3 regions of the Gordonia sp. J1A genome follow, and region 1 is predicted to be linked to each of the others. Evidence: predicted binding sites of a transcription regulator. Region 1 holds the regulator's gene; each other region holds the start of a gene.

Evidence for each region. The regulator LexA, encoded in region 1, represses DNA repair genes until DNA is damaged. The targets are predictions, from matches to a motif close to CGAACANNTGTTCG.
Region 2: the regulator LexA is predicted to act here: its motif matches at 2,551-2,564, upstream of ACZ5QD_RS01725 (error-prone DNA polymerase).
Region 3: the regulator LexA is predicted to act here: its motif matches at 2,166-2,179, upstream of ACZ5QD_RS03220 (DUF222 domain-containing protein).

The regions. Positions count from the first base shown of each region.
Region 1 covers NZ_AP041607.1:898,348-905,036, forward strand. Annotated here, with positions in the region: gene ACZ5QD_RS04205 (DeoR/GlpR family DNA-binding transcription regulator) at 1-23, opposite strand, end outside; gene ACZ5QD_RS04210 (putative PEP-binding protein) at 163-1,881, shown strand; gene lexA (transcriptional repressor LexA) at 1,908-2,567, opposite strand; gene ACZ5QD_RS04220 (LysM peptidoglycan-binding domain-containing protein) at 2,751-3,296, shown strand; gene nrdR (transcriptional regulator NrdR) at 3,319-3,768, shown strand; gene hrpA (ATP-dependent RNA helicase HrpA) at 3,822-6,689, opposite strand, start outside.
Region 2 covers NZ_AP041607.1:354,180-360,868, reverse strand. Annotated here, with positions in the region: gene ACZ5QD_RS01725 (error-prone DNA polymerase) at 1-2,539, opposite strand, end outside; gene ACZ5QD_RS01720 (SDR family oxidoreductase) at 2,686-4,605, shown strand; gene ACZ5QD_RS01715 (alanine racemase) at 4,639-5,703, shown strand; gene ACZ5QD_RS01710 (DNA polymerase Y family protein) at 5,737-6,689, opposite strand, start outside.
Region 3 covers NZ_AP041607.1:697,157-703,845, forward strand. Annotated here, with positions in the region: gene ACZ5QD_RS03205 (crotonase/enoyl-CoA hydratase family protein) at 1-207, shown strand, start outside; gene ACZ5QD_RS03210 (FAD-dependent monooxygenase) at 213-1,373, shown strand; gene ACZ5QD_RS03215 (hypothetical protein) at 1,398-1,913, opposite strand; gene ACZ5QD_RS03220 (DUF222 domain-containing protein) at 2,204-3,094, shown strand; gene ACZ5QD_RS03225 (HNH endonuclease signature motif containing protein) at 3,091-3,702, shown strand; tRNA gene ACZ5QD_RS03230 (tRNA-Arg) at 3,812-3,885, opposite strand; gene ACZ5QD_RS03235 (bifunctional copper resistance protein CopD/cytochrome c oxidase assembly protein) at 3,946-6,039, shown strand; gene ACZ5QD_RS03240 (TIGR02611 family protein) at 6,070-6,471, opposite strand.

The sequences.
Region 1 (6,689 bases):
GACTGGCGTTCCTCCGCGTACATCTGCTCTCCCGACTGTCCGATCTCATGCAACGATGGGGATCGTGCAAAGATGTGGATCTGTGTTGATTTGGTTGGTTACACATCTTTGTTTACATGGGTACGTGTTGACACGTCAAGGACTTTCTGTAATCTCTCTCACATGACCGAGGTGACTTCTCCCGTGCCTGCCGAGAACCCGTTCCGCGCCGACGTCATCGTCTCCGGTACTCCGGTGGTCGGTGGCCTCGCGTACGGACCGATCATCAGACCCGCACCGCGACCCGGCTTCGACGCCATCGATGACTCTCCCGTTCCGGAGGAGCTCCGCGACGCAGAGATGGAGCGTTTCACCGCCGCCGCCGGAGTGGTGGCCGACCGGCTGGCCGACCGGGCCTCCCACAGCACCGGCGTCGCGGCCGAGGTCCTGACTGCCACGGCCGGTCTCGCGCGCGATCGCGGGTGGGCGACGGCCGCGGGCAAGTCGATTGCGCAGGGCGTTCGAGCGCCGCTCGCCGCGATTGCGGCCACCGAGCAGTTCGTGGAGATGTTCACCAAGCTCGGCGGCCTCATGGCTGAACGGGTCACCGATCTGTTGGACGTCCGAGACCGCGTCGTCGCCGAACTCCTCGGGCTCTCGGAGCCGGGCATCCCCGTGCCGGACGTACCGTCGATTCTGCTCGCCGACGACCTCGCGCCCGCCGACACCGCGGGTCTGGACCCGGCACGCGTCATCGGGCTGGGCATGCGGCTCGGCGGCCCCAGCAGCCACACGGCGATCATTGCTCGCCAACTCGGTATTCCGTGCGTGGTCGCCGCCGCTGAACTCGATGAGATCCCCTCCGGAGCCATGGGCTACGTGGACGGGGACGCGGGAACGGTGGGGGCCGCCCCGGACGCCGGACTCATCTCGGACGCCGTGACGGCCGCGGCGACGCGGGCAGCCGAGACGGCGGCCTGGCGTGGGCCGGGCCGCACGGCGGACGGGCACGCGGTCGCGATCCTGGCCAACGTGGCCGACGGCGTGTCCGCTCGGTCGGCGGCGCAGGCGCCGGTGGAGGGCGTCGGACTGTTCCGAACCGAACTGGCCTTCCTGGACCGCGCGGCCGAGCCCACCGTCGCCCAGCAGGTAGAGCTCTACCGGGAGGTGATCGACGCCTTTCCCGGGCGCAAGGTGGTGATCCGCACCCTCGACGCGGGCTCGGACAAGCCACTGAAGTTCGTCGCCCACTCCGACGAGCCGAATCCGGCGATGGGAGTCCGCGGCAACCGCATCGTGCAGACGTATCCGGACATCCGCAACAACCAGCTCGATGCGCTGGCGGAGGCGGCGCGCGACGACGGCCGTGCGACGCCGTGGGTGATGGCACCGATGATCGCCACGGTCGACGAGGCGCGCGAATTCGCCGCGCGGGTTCGGGAACGCGGTCTGGTGCCGGGGGTGATGATCGAGGTGCCGTCGGCGGCGATCCTCGCCGACGCGATCCTCGCCGAAGTGGACTTCGTCTCGATCGGCACCAACGACCTGACCCAGTACACGATGGCGGCGGACCGGATGTCGCCGGAGCTGGCGGCGCTCACCGACCCGTGGCAGCCGGCGGTACTCGCGCTGATACAGCGGGTCGGGGACGCCGGTCGGGACCAGGGCAAGCCCGTGGGCGTATGCGGCGAGGCGGCTGCCGATCCGTTGCTGGCATGTGTGCTGGTCGGGATGGGTGTGACGTCGTTGTCGTCCGCGCCTGCGGCGTCGGCCGCGGTGGGACTGAAGCTGGGTACCGTCACCATGGATCAGTGCCGCGATGCGGCGTCCGCCGCGATCGCCGCGACGAGTCCGTCACAGGCGCGCGAGGCGGTTCGCGCGGTTCTGGCCGGCGAGGTGTGATGTCCCGCTGAGGCCGGCCGGGCGCCTCAGATACGGCGCATCACCGTGACGACCTTGCCGAGGATGGCGGCGTCGTCGCCGGGGATGGGCTCGAAATGCTCGTTGTGCGGCATGAGCCAGACGTGACCGTCGGTGCGCTTGAAGGTCTTCACGGTGGCTTCGCCGTCGATCATCGCGGCGACGATGTCACCGTTCTCCGCCACGTTCTGCTGGCGCACGACCACCCAGTCGCCGTCGCAGATCGCCGCGTCGATCATCGATTCGCCGACCACGCGAAGCATGAACAGGGAACCGTCGCCGACCAGTTCGCGCGGCATCGGGAAGACCTCCTCCACGGCCTGTTCGGCGAGAATCGGTCCGCCGGCGGCGATCCGGCCGAGCACCGGAACGAAGGTCGGCGTGGGGAGTGACTCTCCGTCGGCCTCGGCACCGCCCGAGGGCGGTGTCCGCTGATCGTCCCGAACGTTCACCGCACGCGGACGGTGCGGATCGCGCTTGAGAAGGCCGCGGCGCTCGAGCGTGCGGAGCTGATGGGCCACCGACGACGTGGAGGTGAGTCCGACGGCCTCGCCGATCTCACGGATGCTCGGCGGGTAGCCGCGCTCGCGGACCGACTGACGGATGACCTCGAGCACCTCGCGCTGACGCTGGGTCAATGAGGCCTCGAGCGTCGCGGTGGAGAGCATCGGATCGGGCGTGTCGGTCACGGTCGGGCCTTTCGTCAGCTGTGTTCGATCGATGGTCCAAAGGCTAGTTGAGTAGGTCACAAAACTCAAACAATTGTTCGACGCGTGTCGGCGTTTGTCGGACCCCTCGTGTTAACTATCGAACAAGAGTTCTTCGAACACGCGATCGATTGGAGACGAGTCATGAGCACGAGGACGGCACCCGCCCCGACCGGACGCGCCACCGCTGTGCACTCCACTGCGTCGGCGATGACCTGCGACATCCCGGTGGTCCGTGGCTCGCTGGTCCGTGATCGGGGAGTACGCGGAGCGGGGCGAGGCGACTCGAGCGGAACGTGCTTCCCGACCGGCCGCCCCGAGCGGCGTCGCCCGGTCGCGGACCGGCGAGTGATGTTCGATGCGCCGCCGGCCGGCCGGACCGCGCTGTCGCCCGCGGTGTACCGCAGGCGCCGGTGGGCCGGGGCCGCGGTGGTCGGCGGCACCCTCGCCGGCATGGTGTGGCTGCTCGCCCTCGTCGGAGCGGGCTACCAGGATGCGGCGACGCCGGAGTCGCCGGCGGCGACGCACGTGGTGTACGTCCGGTCGGGGGAGTCGCTCACCGCGCTCGCTGAGCGGATCGCTCCGGAGTTGCCGTCCGCGGGCGTCATCGCCCAGCTGCGCGACCTGAACGGCCTCGAGACATCGGGACTGCATGTCGGACAAGCGCTTATCGCCCCGCAGTACGGCTGAGGCGGGCGGGTATTGTCATGGCATGCGCTGCCCGTTCTGCAAGAACGACGACACCCGTGTCGTCGACTCCCGAGTCGCCGACGACGGCCAGGTGATCCGTCGCCGCAGGTCGTGCAATGAATGCGGGCGGCGGTTCAGCACGGTCGAGACGGCTGTGCTGTCCGTGGTGAAGCGCAACGGCATCTCCGAGCCCTTCAGTCGCGAGAAGGTGATGCAGGGCGTGCGCCGCGCCTGCCAGGGCCGTCAGGTGGACGAGGACGCACTGGCGAAGCTTGCGGTGCAGGTGGAGGACACCGTGCGCTCGTCGGGTTCGGCCGAGATACCGAGCAATGAGGTCGGTCTCGCGATCCTCGGTCCGCTGCGCGACCTCGACGAGGTGGCCTATCTGCGGTTCGCCTCGGTCTACCGGTCGTTCGAGTCGGCCGACGACTTCCAGCGCGAGATCGATTCGCTGCGCCGCGACCGTCACTGACACTCACGGCACCGGCGCCACCGGTCCGAGCAGTCAGCCACCGCCCCGAGCAGTCAGCTGAACTTGTCGATCGCCTTGATTATCCGCTGCTCGGAGACTGGACCGTTGGTGCCGAGCTGCTGAGCGAACAGGCTCACGCGGAGTTCCTCCAGGCGCCACTGCACCAACTCGTTCAGCGCCTCGTGGCGTGCGGCCGGAAGCTGGGCGAGGCGCCTATTCCAGACCGCCACCACCCTGTCGATGGCGCCCATCGCCTCGTTGTCCCGGCCGGCGGCGGTGTTGAGGGACTCGAGGCGCAGCCGCGCGGCGGTCAGATAGCGCGGCAGCGAGCGCAGATGCTCCAATGCCGTCGCGCCGACGAAGCCGTCGAAGATCAGATCGTTGACCTGATCGGAGACGTCGTCGGCGGCGAGAGTCCCGGACCGGGCGTCGACGGCCCGGCGCACCGGGGAGTATTCGGCGAGCGCCGCGACGGCGGCGTCGAAGTACTCGGGTGCGCGCGACCGGATCACCGGCCCCAGCCGCGCCGAGAGCGCGCCGAAGTCACCGGGACTGCGCAGGGCGGCCAACTCCGGCTCCCGTGCCAGGGTGTCGGTGACCGCCCGTGCCGTGCAGTCGGCCAGCAACGCGTCCACGTCCGGATACGGGCTCTGGCTCAGCGCGAGCTTGGCCGGCGGCGGCAGAGTCGACGCCAGCTTGCGGCTGGGCGGCGCGATCGCGAGTCGCAGGAGTTCTCCGGCGGCGGCGGCGATGCCGGCGTCGCGCTCGGTGGAGGTGGCGGCCTTCGCGATGCGTACGCCCTGTCCCGGCACGGTCGCGAGCGTGGGATAGCGGGTGATCGTCTGTCCCGCAACGGTCGCCGTCTCGGAGTCGGCGAGGGTGCCCAGACCGTCGGCGGTCCATTCGCGGTGCAGGGGCGCACGGCGGTCGCGGTCGGCGTCGGCAGACAGGTCGGTGCGAAGCGCGGCGAGCCGGTCGCCGCGCGCGATGATCGCGCCGTCTGTGCCGGTGACGGCGAAGTGCATCCGCAGATGCGGGGGGAGTGCCGACGGATTGAAATCGCGCGGAGCCAGGGTGACCCCGCTGATCGACGACAGCTCGCGAGCCAGGCCGGTGAGCAGTGGCTCGCTGCGCACCGAGAGTCGGCTGAGAGCGAGTTCGGCGTACCGGGACGCCGGGGACATGGACTTGCGCAGGCCCTTGGGCAACGACTTGATCAGCTGCGTCGCGAGTTCGGCGCGCATCCCGGGTACGAGCCAGTCGAATCCGGTGTCTCGCACATGTGCCAGGAGCGGCTCGGGGATGATCGCGGTCACGCCGTCATCGGGTGCGCCGGGCTCGAAGTGGTAGCGGAGCTCCAGGCGGGTCTCGCCCTGCTGCCAGGCGGCCGGATAGTCGGCGGCCGTGGGGACGTCGTCTCCGAGCAAGTCCTCGGGCCGGAGGTTGAGCAGCGCCGGATCGGTGCGGCCCGCCTTCTTCCACCACGAGTCGAAATGCCGTGTCGACACCACGGTGGACGGTATGCGCGCCGCGTAGAACTCGAAGAGCTCGTCGTCGGAGATGCGCAGGTCCCTACGCCGCGCGCGATGTTCGGTCTCGGACGCGTCGCGGAGCAACTCGGCGTTGTGGGCGAAGAACGCATGACGGTTACGCCAGCGTCCGGCGACCAGTGCCTCCTGGATGAAGATCTCGCGCGAGGTCTTCGGGTCGATCGACCCGTAGTTCACGCGGCGCTGTGCCACCAGGGGAACTCCGTACAGGCTGACCTTCTCGTACGCCATCACCGCGCCGCGGCGGGTGGACCAGTGCGGCTCGGAGTAGGTGCGCGTCACCAGGTCGCCGGCCAACTCCTCGACCCAGGCCGGATCGATCGAGGCCACGGTGTGTGCGAACAGGCGCGAGGTCTCGACGAGTTCGGCGGCCACGACGAAGGCGGGCGGTTTGTTCGCGAGGAAGGATCCGGGGAAGATCGCGAACTTCGTGCCTCGGGTGCCCAGATAGTCGCGTGAGTCGCCTTGCCGCGCACCGATGTTGGTCAGCAGGCCGGAGAGCACGCTGCGATGAACGGCTGCCGGGTCCACCTCGGTGTCCGGGATCTGCCACTTGAGGTCGCTGACGGTGCGCCGCAGCTGCCGGTGCAGATCGATCCATTCGCGGATCCGCAGGAAGTGCAGGAACTCTCGCTCGCACATCTTGCGGAACTGGCTGCTTGAGAGTTCCGCGCGCCTGGCCGTCAGATACTCCCAGAGCTTGAGGTGCCCGAGGAACTCCGACCCCGGCACCGCGTGCCGGCGATGGGCGGCGGTGGCGGCCTCCCGCTTGTCGCTGGGGAACTCCCGAACGTCGGGCAGGGCCAGCGCCGCAGTGATGACGAGCAGGTGATCGAGGCAGCCGTTGTCGTGTCCGGCAACCAGCATCCGGCCCAACCTCGGGTCGACGGGCAGCCGCGCGAGCTGCTTGCCGATCTTGGTCAGCCGCGCGGACGCGGAATCGGTGCCGGTGACCGCTCCCAGTTCGGACAGCTGTGCCATGCCGTCGCGGACCGCTCGCGGGTCGGGCGCCTGCACGAACGGGAAGTCGTTGATGTCGCCCAGCCGCAGCGACAGCATCGACAGGATGACGGCGGCGAGATTGCTCCGCAGGATCTCCGGGTCGGTGTACTCCGGACGAGCGTCGAAATCGTCTTCCGAGTACAGGCGGATGCAGATGCCCGGCGCCACCCGGCCGCAGCGACCCGCGCGCTGACGGGCGCTGGCCTGTGAGACCCGTTCCACGGGAAGACGAGTCACCTTGGTGCGGGTCGAATAGCGGGAGATGCGAGCCGTACCCGCATCGATCACGTACCGGATGCCGGGAACGGTCAATGACGTCTCGGCGACATTCGTGGCCAGCACGATCCGCCGACCGTTGGACGGGGCGAA
Region 2 (6,689 bases), 540 kb from region 1:
GCACCTGGACGCCGTGCCGCCGGGCATCGGCGACCAGCGACTGCGGCGAGTAGAAGCCCATCGGCTGGGCGCGCAGCAGCGCCGCGCAGAACGCCGCCGGGTGATGGAGTTTGAACCACGCGGAGTAGAAGACCAGCGACGCGAAACTCTGCGAATGACTCTCCGGGAAACCGAAATTCGCGAACGCTGCCATCTTCTCGTAGATGCGGTCGGCGAGGTCGCCGGTGATGCCGTGTCTCTCGCGCATCCCGTCGTAGAACCGTGTGCGGAGCCGCTGCATCTTCTCCGGCGACCGTTTGGATCCCATCGCACGACGCAACTGGTCGGCCTCCGCGGCGCCGAAACCCGCGACATCGCGCGCCACCTGCATCAGCTGCTCCTGGAACAGTGGAATGCCGAGGGTGCGCCCGAGTGCGTCCTCCATCGACGGATGATCGCAGTGCGGCTCCTCCAGCCCGTTGCGCCGGCGGATGTACGGATGCACCGAACCGCCCTGGATCGGCCCCGGCCGGATCAACGCCACCTCGACGACGAGGTCGTAGAAGTTCCGCGGCTTCAGCCGCGGCAGGGTCGCCATCTGCGCCCGTGACTCCACCTGGAAGACGCCGACCGAATCGGCGCGGCACAGCATGTCGTAGACGGCCTCCTCGGCCAGGTCGAGCCGTGCCAGATCCACCCGCACGCCCTTGTGCTCGGCGACGAGATCGATCATGTAGTGCAGTGCCGACAGCATGCCCAGGCCCAGCAGATCGAACTTCACCAAGCCGACCGCCGCGCAGTCGTCCTTGTCCCACTGCAGGATGCTGCGATTCTCCATCCGGGCCCATTCGGTGGGGCAGACGTCGGCGATCGGCCTGTCGCAGATCACCATTCCGCCCGAGTGAATCCCCAGATGTCTCGGCAGCGAGGAGATCTGCGCGGCGAGCTCGCGGACGTCGTCGGGCGCGGAGTCGGGGATCTTGCTCCAGGCGTCCTGCTGTCCGGGGGCGTACCCGAGCGCCCGGGCCATATCGCGCACGGCCGACCGCCCGCGGTAGGTGATGACATTGGTGACCTGTGCGCTGTGACTGCGCCCGTGCTTGGCGTAGACGTGCTGGATCGCCTCCTCACGGCGGTCGGACTCGATGTCGACGTCGATGTCCGGCGGACCGTCCCGCTCGGGTGAGAGGAATCGCTCGAACAGCAGATGGTTGGCGACCGGGTCGACGTTGGTGATCCCGAGCGCGTAGCAGACCGCCGAGTTCGCCGCGCTGCCCCGGCCCTGACACAGGATGTCGTTGTCCTTGCAGAACGAGACGATGTCGTGCACCACGAGGAAGTAGCCGGGGAAGGTCAGCGTCTCGATGATCGCCAGCTCGTGGTCGATCTGCCGGTACGCGTCGGGACGCTGCTCCCTGGTGCCGTAACGCTCGCGGGCTCCCCGTTCGGTGAGTGCGCGGAGCCAACTGGCCTCGGTGTGGCCGTCGGGGACGGCGAAGGGCGGCAGGTTCGGGGCGATCAGCCCGAGCGAGAAGGCGCATTCCTCCGCGAAGGCGACGGCGTTGTCGATGGCTTCACGGTGGGCGGGCATCAGCCGGAGCATCTCGTCTCCGCTGCGCAGGTGCGCCCCGCCCACCCCGGGCATCCAGCCGTCGATGGTCGCGATATCGGTCCGGGCGCGCACCGCCGCCATCGCCGTAGCGAGTCGGCCGTTCTCCGGCGCGGCGAAGTGCGCGCCAGTGGTCGCGACTGTCGGCACCCGATGGGATGCGGCCAGTGACGCCAGAATCGCATTGCGTTCGTCGTCGTCCGACCCGGCACCGGGGCTCAGCTCGACGGCGATGTTCCCGGCCCCGAAACGGTCGATCATCGTCCCGAGCGCGGTGTCGGCGGCCCGCCGGCCGCCGCGGTCGAGCGCCCGGCGCACCGCACCCTTGCGGCACCCGGTCAGAACCAGCCAGTCGCCGTCGGCGGCGTACTCGGTGATCGCGTCGGCATCGTAGCGCAACAGCCCCTTCTCGCCACCGCTCATATGCGCGTCGGCGATGACACGGGAGAGCCGGCGGTAGCCCTCGGCGCGGCGTGCGAGGACCAACAGGTGCTCCCCCGGCGGGTCCACCGCACCGGCGCGGGCACTGTCTCGCTGCAGCGAGAGTTCGGCGCCGAACACCGTCGGCATGCCGAACTCGCGGGCCGCTTCGGCGAATCGGACGACACCGTAGAAGCCGTCGTGATCGGTCAGCGCGAGCCCGCGCAGCCCCAGCCGCTGCGCCTCCTCGACCATGGCCTCGGGCATCGACGCGCCGTCGAGGAAGCTGTAGGCACTGTGCGCGTGCAACTCGGCGTACGGCACCGTCGATGCGCCGAACTCGATGTCGGTGGCCTGGTACGGGCCCCGCTTACGCGACCATGCCGGCGAATCGCCGCCGTCCCCCGGCGGCCCCGCGCCGTTGAACGTGGGCGGAAACGTCTCACCGAGCCGGTCGCCGCGCGCAGGCGCACGCCCCGACAGCACTCGCTCCATCTCCGACCAGGTCGGAGGCCCGTTGTTCCATCCCACACACCGATGATAGAACATATGTTCGATATCTGCCTTGCCGTGGCCCGCCCCGGCCACACCCCAGACGCGTGCCAGAGACCGGACCGACGCACGAATTACCGCTGTCAATCATTCACATCGGTATCTCTCTGTGAGACTCTGGGTCGGTGACGAGCTATTTCGTGACCGGCGGCAGCGGCTTCATCGGCCGTCGAGTCGTCGCGCGCCTGCTGGCCCGCGACGAGCAGGCCCGGGTGTACGCGCTCGTGCGCACCGGATCACTGCAGCGATTCGCCGCCGCCATGGAGGGGATCGACGGCGGCGACCGCGTCGTCGCCGTCGCCGGCGACCTCACACACGAAGACCTCGGCCTGCACGGATCCGACGTCGACGAGGTCGACCACGTGATCCACCTGGCCGCACTGCACGACCTCACCGCCGAGGAGGCCGACCTGCGGGCGGTCAACGTCGACGGCACCCGAAGGGTCGCCGAGTTCGCTCTCGCCCGCGGCGCGCTCCTGCACCATCTCTCCTCGATCGCGGTGGCCGGCGACCATCGCGGCGACTTCACCGAGACCGACTTCGACCTCGGCCAAGGCCTGCCGACCGAATGCCACCGCACCGTGTTCGACGCCGAGCGCGTCGTGCGGGAGACCGAGGGCCTGCGCTGGCGGGTGTATCGGCCGTCGGCCGTCGTCGGCGACTCCGTCACCGGACAGGTCGACAGGGCCGACGGCCCCTACTACTTCTTCGGTCACCTCGCCGTGCTCAGTCAGCTGCCCTCGTTCCTGCCGCTGCCGATCCCCGATCCGGGGCCCCTCAACGTCGTCCCCGTCGACTTCGTCGCCGAGGCGATGGTCGCGCTGATCGATGTGCAGGACGGCCGGAGCGGGCTCGTGTTCCATCTCGCCGACCCCGACCCACGCTCGATCACCGACCTGTTCAACGCCCTGTCACCGGCCTTCGACGGACCGTGGGCCTTCACCGCACTGCCTTCGGGGCTGGTGAGGCCGATGCTGGCCGCCAGCGGTCGCGGACTGCTGCGGCCCGGCCGCGACCTGATCGCCGAACAGACCGGCGTCCCACCCGCGATCCTCGACGTCGCCTCCCTTCCCGTGGTGTTCCGCAGCGACGCGACCGCCGCCGAACTCGACACGCTCGGTGTGAGACTGCCCGATCTGGACGAGTACGCACCCCGACTGTGGCGGTACTGGTACGAGAATCTCGATCCGGCCCGTCACCGCCGCAACGATTCGCGGGGCCCGCTGGTCGGCAAGAACATCTTGATCACCGGGGCGTCGTCGGGAATCGGCCGCGCGACCGCCCGCATGTGCGTGCGGCGCGGCGCCAACGTCTTCCTGGTGGCCCGCGACGCCGATCGGCTGATCGAGACCGCCGCCGAACTCGACGCGGAGGTTCCCAAACCCGGGCTGCCCGTCGGACGCGCGTACGCCTATCCCGTCGACATCACCGATGAGGCCGCGGTGCAGACCCTTGTGAAGTCGGTGATCTGCGAGCACGGCCATGTGGACGTGCTGGTCAACAACGCAGGCCGGTCCATCCGACGGGCGACCGCGAACGCGGTGACCAGGTCGCACGACTATCACCGGATGATGGCCGTCAACTACTTCGGCGCCGTCTATCTCACGCTCGCCCTGCTGCCGCACATGATCGAGCGGCAGTCCGGACATATCGTCAACGTGTCCTCGATCGAAGTCCAAAGCCGCGCACCACGATTCGGCGCGTACGCCGCGTCGAAGGCCGCACTGGAGGCGTTCAGCGACGCCACCGGTGCCGAGACCCTCTCCGATCACGTCACGTTCAGCAATGTGCGCATCCCGTTGACCCGAACGCGGATGATCGTTCCGACCAACGCCTACGACAGCGCTCGGGGGATCTGGAGCGTCGACAAGGCCGCCCACCGGGTGCTGCACGCGATCGTCGAGCGCCCCAAGCGGGTGAACACGCTACTCGGCGACCTCATCGATTTCGGTCATCACGCCGCACCGCGGCTCACCAACCGGCTGCTCCATCAGGACTTCCTTCTGCATGAGGAGTCCGACGCCGCGCTCGGCCGCACCGGCTGACGACGAAAGCCGTCGTCCATGCCACCATCAGGTATGCCCGACACTCCGTTCCTGCACGTCGATCCCGCTCGCCTCGACCGCAATCTCGCCGCGATGGCCGGGTGGGCCGAACGGCACGGCGTGCGCTTGCGACCACATGCCAAGACGCACAAGTGCGTTCGGGTCGCGCAGCGGCAGCTCGCCGCCGGTGCCGTCGGACTCACCGTCGCGACGATCGGCGAGGCGGAGGTCTTCGCCGACGCCGGGTTCGACGATCTGTTCGTCGCCTATCCGCTGTGGTTGTCGGAGGACAAGGCCCGCCGCCTGCGTGCACTCGCCGGTCGGGTGACGCTGACCGTCGGTGCCGATTCCGTCGAGGGCGTGCGCCGTCTCGCCGAAGGACTCGGCGGCGCTCCCGTCGGAGTGCTCGTGGAGATCGATTCGGGCATGCACCGCAGCGGTGTACCCGCCGATAGCGTGGTCTCGGTCGCCGACGCGGCTCGCGACGCGGGACTGACCGTGGCCGGTGTCTTCACCTTCCCCGGCCACGGCTACGGACTCGACACAGCGCGAGCCGACGCCGCGGAGCAGGAGGCCCGATCCCTGGCCGTCGCTGCGAACGCTCTGCGCGACAACGGTATCGACGTCTCCGTGGTGAGCGGAGGGTCGACGCCGACCGCACGACTCGCCGATCCCGGCGTGGTCACCGAGTTGCGTCCGGGCGTCTACGTCTTCAACGACGCCCAGCAGTTGGAACTCGGCAGCTGCGGTATCGACGACATCGCACTGACCGCGGTGTCCACGGTGGTCAGCGCATCCGGCTCCCGGGTGGTGCTCGACGCCGGCAGCAAGATCCTCGGGGCGGACCGCCCCGGCTGGACCACCGGTTTCGGCCGGCTCGCCGATCATCTCGACGCCCGTCTCGTCTCGCTGTCCGAGCATCATGCCGTCGCCGAGTTCCCACCGGCTGCCGTCGTGCCCGAGGTGGGCGACCGGGTACGGGTGATACCCAACCACGTCTGTACCGCGGTGAACCTGGTCGACGAACTGTTCGCCGGTCCGGACCCGTACGGTGAACTCGAATCATGGCCGGTCGCGGCGCGTGGCGCGAACAGCTGAGTCCTCCTCTGGGATCGCCGGAACGGGTTCGCCTCACTCATAGACTCCTTCCACAACCCACACCGCCTCCCGGCAGCAGAGCAGCAGTGCGCGGCCGTCTTCCAGCAGTGCCTGTGCCCGAGCGTTCCCCGGACCGAACGGCCACGGTCCCGCCCACCAGTGCAGACGATGCGACCGCGCCCCGAGCCGCACGGTCACCGGCTCCGCACTGAACGCACCGCGCGGACTCACGGCGACCGACCGCCCCTCGGCGTCGAGGACCTCCGCTGTGGCCTGCACCAGCAGCGAGGGCGTCGGCCGGGCAAGGCGGTCCGGCCAGGCGGCCGCCGGATCGCGCGGCGGTCGCAGTTCGTCGCCGAAGGCCACCAGCGCCACCTGCTCGGCCGGTCCCCGACCACCGCTGCGCACCGGCACCCGCACCGACTCGCCGCCGAGCAGCCCTTGGACCCGGACCAGAGCCCGACGTGCTTGATCGCCGAGACCGCCACCGGTGTCGCCCGGAAGCCCGGCGCCCGTCAGCGCCGACTGCAGCGTTCCCGGATTCACCACCTCGACCGGCTCCAGCACCAGTCGGACGACCGGTGAGTCAGGCGCTTCGACGCTGCCGGCCCGGCCGGTCAGCCACCCCTCCAGCTGCCAGCGCACACGGTCGGCAGTGGCCTCCGGCGTGAGCGGCTCCACGCATCGCCAGGTCCGTGAGTGCCGTTGCCCTCGCTCCGTGAACGCGTGAATCGTCAGTCGCATACAGGCCAGCGAGGCTGCGGACAGTCGCTCGTGCAGCTCCTGCGCCATTCGCCGTCCCAGGAAGGCCGCGGCGTCGATCCGATCGACCGGCGGATCACAGCTGTGCTCCACCGCCAAACCCGGCGGGATCGGTGCCCGGCTGGGCCGCCGGCCCGGCAGACCTCGGGCCAGCCGATGCGCGGTGATCGCATCGCCGGAGAAACGTGATGCGATATCCGCGGGATCCATCGCAGCGAAGGCGC
Region 3 (6,689 bases), 200 kb from region 1:
CGTGAGATCGCGTCGCGGATCGCCGCGAACCCACCGGTGGCGGTGCGCATGACCAAGAAGCTCCTGCGGGAGTCCTCGCAGCAGACCCTCGACCAGCTACTCGAGCTCTCGGCGACCATGCAGGCGGTGGCGCACCACACCGAGGACCATCGGGAGGCCGTCGCCGCGTTCCTCGAGAAGCGGCCCGGACGGTTCACCGGGGTGTAGTCGCCGTGCGGGTGGTCGTCGTGGGTGCGGGCATCGCCGGGTTGACCGCTGCCGCGGCCCTGGTCCGCGACGGACATGACGTGGTCGTTCTCGAATCTCGACGGCAGTCGACCGGCGGCGCGGGCATCAGTCTCTGGCCGAACGCGCTGGCAGCACTGGACTGGATCGGCCTCGGCGACGCGGTCCGGTCGCAGTCGGCACGCGTGGGCGGCGGAGCACTGAGGTGGCGAGACGGAACGTGGATCCGGAAGCCTCCGCCGGGCGCGCTCGCCGCGGCGGCCGGCGAGGAACTCGCCGTCATTCTGCGGGGAACGCTGCACGAGGTGCTCGCCAGTGCGCTGCCCACCGACTCCGTGCGCACCGGTGTCGCCGTGCAGACCGTGCGCACCGTGGGCCGCGAGGCAGTCGTGACCCTGGCCGACGGTGCTCAGATGCGAGCCGATCTCGTCGTCGGCGCGGACGGAACGCATTCCCGTATCGCCCGCGGTTTCAACGACCGTCTGTCGAGCAGGTACGCCGGGTACACCGCGTGGCGTGGCGTGGCCGACATCTCGATCGATCCCGATCTCGCGGGCGAGATGATCGGCCCGCGGTCGCAGTTCGGCGCGGTGCCGCTTCCGGCCGGGCGGACGTACTGGTTCGCCACGGCACAGGCCCCGGAGGCCGCGGTCTTCGACGACGAGCGCGCCGAGGTCGCTCGCGTCGGCAGAGGCTGGCCGGAGCCGGTCGACGCGGTGATCGCAGCGACGCCGTCTTCGGCGCTGATGCGACACGACCTGTACGACCGGCCCGTCGCACGCCGGTGGCACGACGGTCGTGCGGTGATCATCGGCGACGCTGCTCACCCGATGCGTCCGCATCTGGGGCAGGGCGGATGTCAGGCGATCGAAGACTCCGTCGTACTGGCGGCCGCTCTCCGCACGAGTGCGGGTCCGGAGGATGCACTGCAGCTCTTCCATGACGTGAGGCGTCGCCGAGTGCGGCGGGTGGTCCGTGAATCACAGATGATCGGCCGCATTGTGAATGCGCCGCAAACCCTGTTCTGGGGCCGCGTCATTCGGGTAAGTCGAATTCTTCCGGATCGCATCCTCCTGCGCCATTTGTGCGATATCGCGGGCCGTGACGCATTCACGAGGCAATTGGCGCCAGTGCGTTCTGCTCGATGACTCGACGGCCGCCTGAACTCCGCCTCACCCGATCATGACGTCGCCGTGGAACATGTTCGGAGTCGCGCCCGGCGCGCAACCGTGGAACGACGAGGTCGCCATCGGACCCATCACCCCGACTTCGTTCATCATCCCGCTGCCCTTGCGGACGGAGATCTTCACCGCGTACGCGCCGCTGAGCTGGGCGGGGACGATGTTGGGGGAGGTCTCGGTGATCGGGTAGACGAGCGAGGCGGTGTCGCCGTGTGTCCAGATGCACGTCACCGGGCCCTTCACCTGGAACGGAGTCTTGTGCATACCGTCCATGATCGTCGCGACGTAGGTCCCGTGGGTCTTGCCGTCCATGTCGCGTGCACCTTGCGCCTCGATGTTCAGCAGGTGGACGCCGGGGGCGATCATCAAGTCGCCGTCGATCGCGAGTTTCGCCGGATCGGTCATGTGCGGTGCGGCAGCGGCCATGCCGGGCGCCGCGGCGGCGCCGAGCAGGGAGAGGGCGCCGATTCCGGCCACCGTCGCCGTCCGAACGATTCGATTGTTCATGTCGGTATCTCCTTTGACTGCATGCATCTGACGACGAATACGACGCTACGCCGAAGTCGTCGTTGTGAGAACAGCTGAATGCTGTCGCAAACGAAAGGAAGTCACCGAATTTCGCGGTGGCACCGGATTCGTCGGAAATGCGCGTGAATCTCGGGTGTGAGTGACTGTTCTCGAGCGGAGGGGCGAGCGTCGACGAGAGTCTAAGAATATCGAATTACACTATTGCCATATGAGATTCAATCACATAATATGGGTACATACGTTCGATATGTGTTGCAGGGGAGGCGGACATGACGAACCCGAGCATCGACGCTGCGGGGGTGGGTGGCGTCGACACGTCTGACGCTGCCGCACAGGATCTCGCCGACATCACCGCGGTCGCGGAGATCGCCCGTCAGGAGTCCCACCTTGCGTGGTTGCGGCTCGGGCACCTGTATGCGATGCAGCGGCGTCGTGCCGCGGGCTCGGCCGGTGACGTCGAGTCCGCACGACTGCTGGCCGATGCCACCGCCATCGTGGGCGCTGAGGCCGCTATCGTGCAGGCGGTCTCGAAGGACACCGGTATCCGACAGGTCACCCTCGCCGTCGAAGCCTCCGAACGTCTGCCGCAGACCGCACGCCTGCTCCGCGACGGAGTCATCAGCGCACGTGCATTCGGCGCCATCGTCCTGCAGTGCGGCGCGGTCACCGACGCCGCGCTGATGGCAGCCATCGACGCCGAGATCGCTCAGGACCTCCGCGGGCACGGCGCTGTGTCGATGAGTGTGGCCGAGCAGACCGCGCGCCGGTTCGTCGCCGAGTACGACGCCGACGGGGTGCGCGACAAACGCCGCGCCAACACGCCCGGCGTCACCATCGCCCACGACGTCGACCAGTCCGCCCTCACCGTCGCCACCCGCGCGGAGGACGTGACTCTGATGGACAAGGCCACCAGGGCGCGCGCCGCCCGGGTGTGCGAGGCGGACTCCCGCACCGTCGGCCAGCGGCGCGCCGATGTGGTCGTCGCCGCCGTACTCGGCACCCGGTTCGGCTGCGACTGCGGCCGCGATGACTGCCGGCACGTGCGGCCGAGGAAGAGGTCCGGGCGCAGTTCGCCAAGATCGTCGTGCACGTCGTCGTCGACGCGTCCACATTGTCCGGCGGCGGGGACAAGGCCGCCTATCTCGACGGTTTCGGCGTGATCGACGCACATCACGCGAGGGAGATCGCCGCTCGCGCGGATGCGACGGTGCGGCCGCTCGACATCGCAGGCTTGGCCGAGCAGACCGCGCAGGCAGGCAACCCGTACCGCCCGACCGCTGCCTGCGACGCCGCCGTCCGCGCCGTGCACGGCACCTGCTCGGTGCCCGGCTGCAACCGGTCAGCGTGGGCGTGCGATCTCGATCATGTCTGCGAGTACAACCATGCCCAGCCGGCAGCTGGCGGGCAGACCTGCCCGTGCAACTTGAATCCGAAGTGTCGTTTCCATCATCTGATCAAGACCTACGCCGACGGCTGGCTGGATGATCAAGTCGTCGATGCGAATGGCGTGATCTGGACCGAGACCACCACGCCGTCGGGCTACACCGTCCGGGCCCGCGCCAGGAACCACTGGCTCCTGCCCGACCTCGGTTCGGTGCCGTGCCTGCACGGCGCACCCGTCGCGCCCGGATTCGTCGACACGACGACGCAGCCGGGACGGTCACGGACCCGTACTCAGGCCAAACACGCGTACCGAATGCGGCTCCGGTCGCAGCGCCGCTGCGGTGAGAGTCCTGTCCTCGACAGTCCGGGCGAACCGCCCTTCTGAGTCGGTCCCGGACTCACCGTCGCCACCGGTGAGATTCCGGCCACGTCCCTCTCGTCGGGACGAGGCTCCACCTCGTCGTGCGGCGAACCAGCGTCTCTGCAGGTCAAAGCGCCCCCAGCAGGACTCGAACCTGCGACCTAGAGATTAGAAGGCTCTTGCTCTATCCATCTGAGCTATGGAGGCTTGCCGGCCCTCGACAGGTGCCGGCGAAGGACTACTATATCCCGTCCTACAGTGGACACCATGACAGTGACGTCCGCCGGGCCGGCGGAGCAACCAGTGCGCGATCGGCTGACCGACCCGTCGGGGGTGCGGTCGGTCCTCATCGCGCTGCTGGCAGTCGTCGGATCGATCGCCGCGGTCATCGTGACCGCGGCGTCGGCGGCGACGGCGTTGCAACTGACCGGTGTGCCCGATCCGGGGTGGCTCACCACCTACGGGATGCCGGTGATGACGGTGATCGGCCAGCTCAGCGCCGCCATCGGTCTCGGCTGCGTGGTGTTCGCCGCCTTCTTCGTGCCCTCGCAGGACAACGGGGCGCTCGACGTCGGCGGCTTCCGCGCCATGCGCTGGGCGGCCACGTCGATGACTGTCTGGGCGGTGTGCGCCTTGGCGATGATCCCGCTGTCGATCTCCGACGTCAGTGGCTCACCGCTCTCCGAGACCCTCGTCCCGAAGAACCTGATGACCGCCTACGGGGTGGTCGCCGACGGCCGCTACTGGCTGTGGACCGCGATCTTCGCCGTGCTTGCGGCGGTGGTGGCGCGGGTGGCGATGCGCTGGGGATGGACGTTCCTCGCGATGGCGCTGGCGCTGCTGTCGCTCATGCCGTCGGCGCTGCTGGGGCATTCGTCGGCCGGCGGTGCGCACGATCTCGCGACCAACAGCTTGATCCTGCACATCGTGGCGGCCGCCCTATGGATGGGTGGGCTGATGGCCGTCCTGGCGTATGCGTTCGGTGACGGCCGGTGGCGGACGCTCGCCGTGGCCCGTTACTCGCGGGTGGCGTTCTGGTGTCTGCTGGTGGTGGCGCTCAGCGGCATCATCAACGCGCTGGTCCGCATGTCCCTGGGGGATCTGCTCACGACCACCTACGGTCTGGTGGCCGTCGGAAAGTTCGTCGCGGTGGTCCTCGCCGGACTACTCGGCGGCCTGCACCGCAAGGTCACGATCGACGAACTCGCAGCCACCGACGAGCCGCGCAAGTCGCTGTTCGTGCGGTTCGCCGTCGTCGAACTGGTGGTGTTCGCGGTCGCCTTCGGCCTCGGCGCCGGGCTGTCGCGCACGCCGCCGCCGGTGTTGGGGACGGCGAACGTCTCGCCGATGGAGTTGAAGATCGGATACGACCTCGACGGTCCGCCGACCTTCACGAAACTGTTCGTCGACTGGCGCTTCGACCTCATCTTCGGCACCTTCGCGATCGTCGCGGCCATCGTCTACCTGCGGGGCGTGTACCGGCTGCACAAACGCGGAGACAAGTGGCCGGTGGGCCGGACGGTGTCGTGGCTGCTCGGCTGCGCGGCGCTGTTGATCGCGACCTCATCGGGTTTCGGCCGGTACGCGCCGGCGATGTTCAGCATCCACATGATGAGCCACATGATGCTGTCGATGCTGGTCCCCGTACTGCTGGTCCTCGGCGGCCCGGTGACGTTGGCGCTGCGCGCGATCCCGCCCGCCGGACGCGGCAACCCGCCCGGGCCGCGTGAATGGATCCTCACCGCGATCCACAGCCCGTACTCGCGCTTCATCACCAATCCGTTCATCGTGGTCACACTCTTCGTCGGCAGCTTCTACGTGCTGTATCTGGGCGGACTGTTCGACGCGGTGGTCGAGAACCACTCCGCGCACCTGCTGATGAATCTGCACTTCCTGGTCAGCGGGTATCTGTTCTACTGGCTCGTGATCGGGATCGATCCCGCACCGCGGCAGATCAGTCCGGTGGCCAAGCTCGGCGTCGTGTGGGGATCGCTGCCGTTCCACGCCTTCTTCGGCGTCGCGCTGATGATGACCGGCTCGATCATCGCTGAAACCTACTACCGCTCGCTGCAGCACCCGTGGAATTTCGACATGGCGGCCGATCAGCGGATGGGCGGTGGCATCGCATGGGCGACCGGTGAGTTCCCGCTGGTGGTGGTGATGCTGGCACTGCTGATCCAGTGGCACCGGCAGGACGATCGCGCGGCCCGCAGGTTCGACCGCAAGGAGGAGCGGGACGACGACGCCGAGTTGGAGAGCTACAACCAGATGCTGCGGCGGATGAACGCCCCGGCACCCGTGTCCGCCGAGGCCGAGACGGGAGCCGAGGATCTCGCAGCGCAGGGCGACGGCGAGAGATAACCGCCGCGGCCGGGCCCGCCCGGCGGGCGGCTATGCGATCGCGAGTTGGAGTTGGCCGAGCTGAAGCGCACGCTGATGCTCGATCCAGCTGCGGAAATACACCAGGCCCGAGTGGTAGTCGAGGTGTCCGGCGGTCCACGTGCGCGCGGCGTGTGCCACGTCGGCGGTCATCTCGCCCGCCTTGTGGAGCAGTCTGCGCATGAACGAGGTCACGCGGTGCGCCCATTCGAACTCGGTGGACAGGACGCCGAGGCCGAGGAAGAAGGTCACCCAGCCGGGGCCCGGGATCGGCAAGGGGATCATCACCAGGCCGGCGAGCACCAGAAGTGTGCCGACGAAGCCGACGCCGATGCGGTAGAAGCGGTTGAGGACCGGTTGCTGACGGATCGCATAGCGTCGTCGCCGGTGCCAGATCTTCAACCGGAGTCGCATCGTGGACAGATCCCCTCGTCGTCGTAGCGGTTACCCACAGGTAACGGGTGGCCCCGCAGGGCGGTTCCCAGTGTGACACACCACACTGTGGATCGTCAGGTGCGCAGCCGTGTGTCACGTATTCGACCCACGGCCCGGGGCACGCATCGCCGCGGCGGCCGGGTACCGCGGCCGTCCGGAATCGGCCCGCGCCGGGACCGATAGGATGGACCACAGAA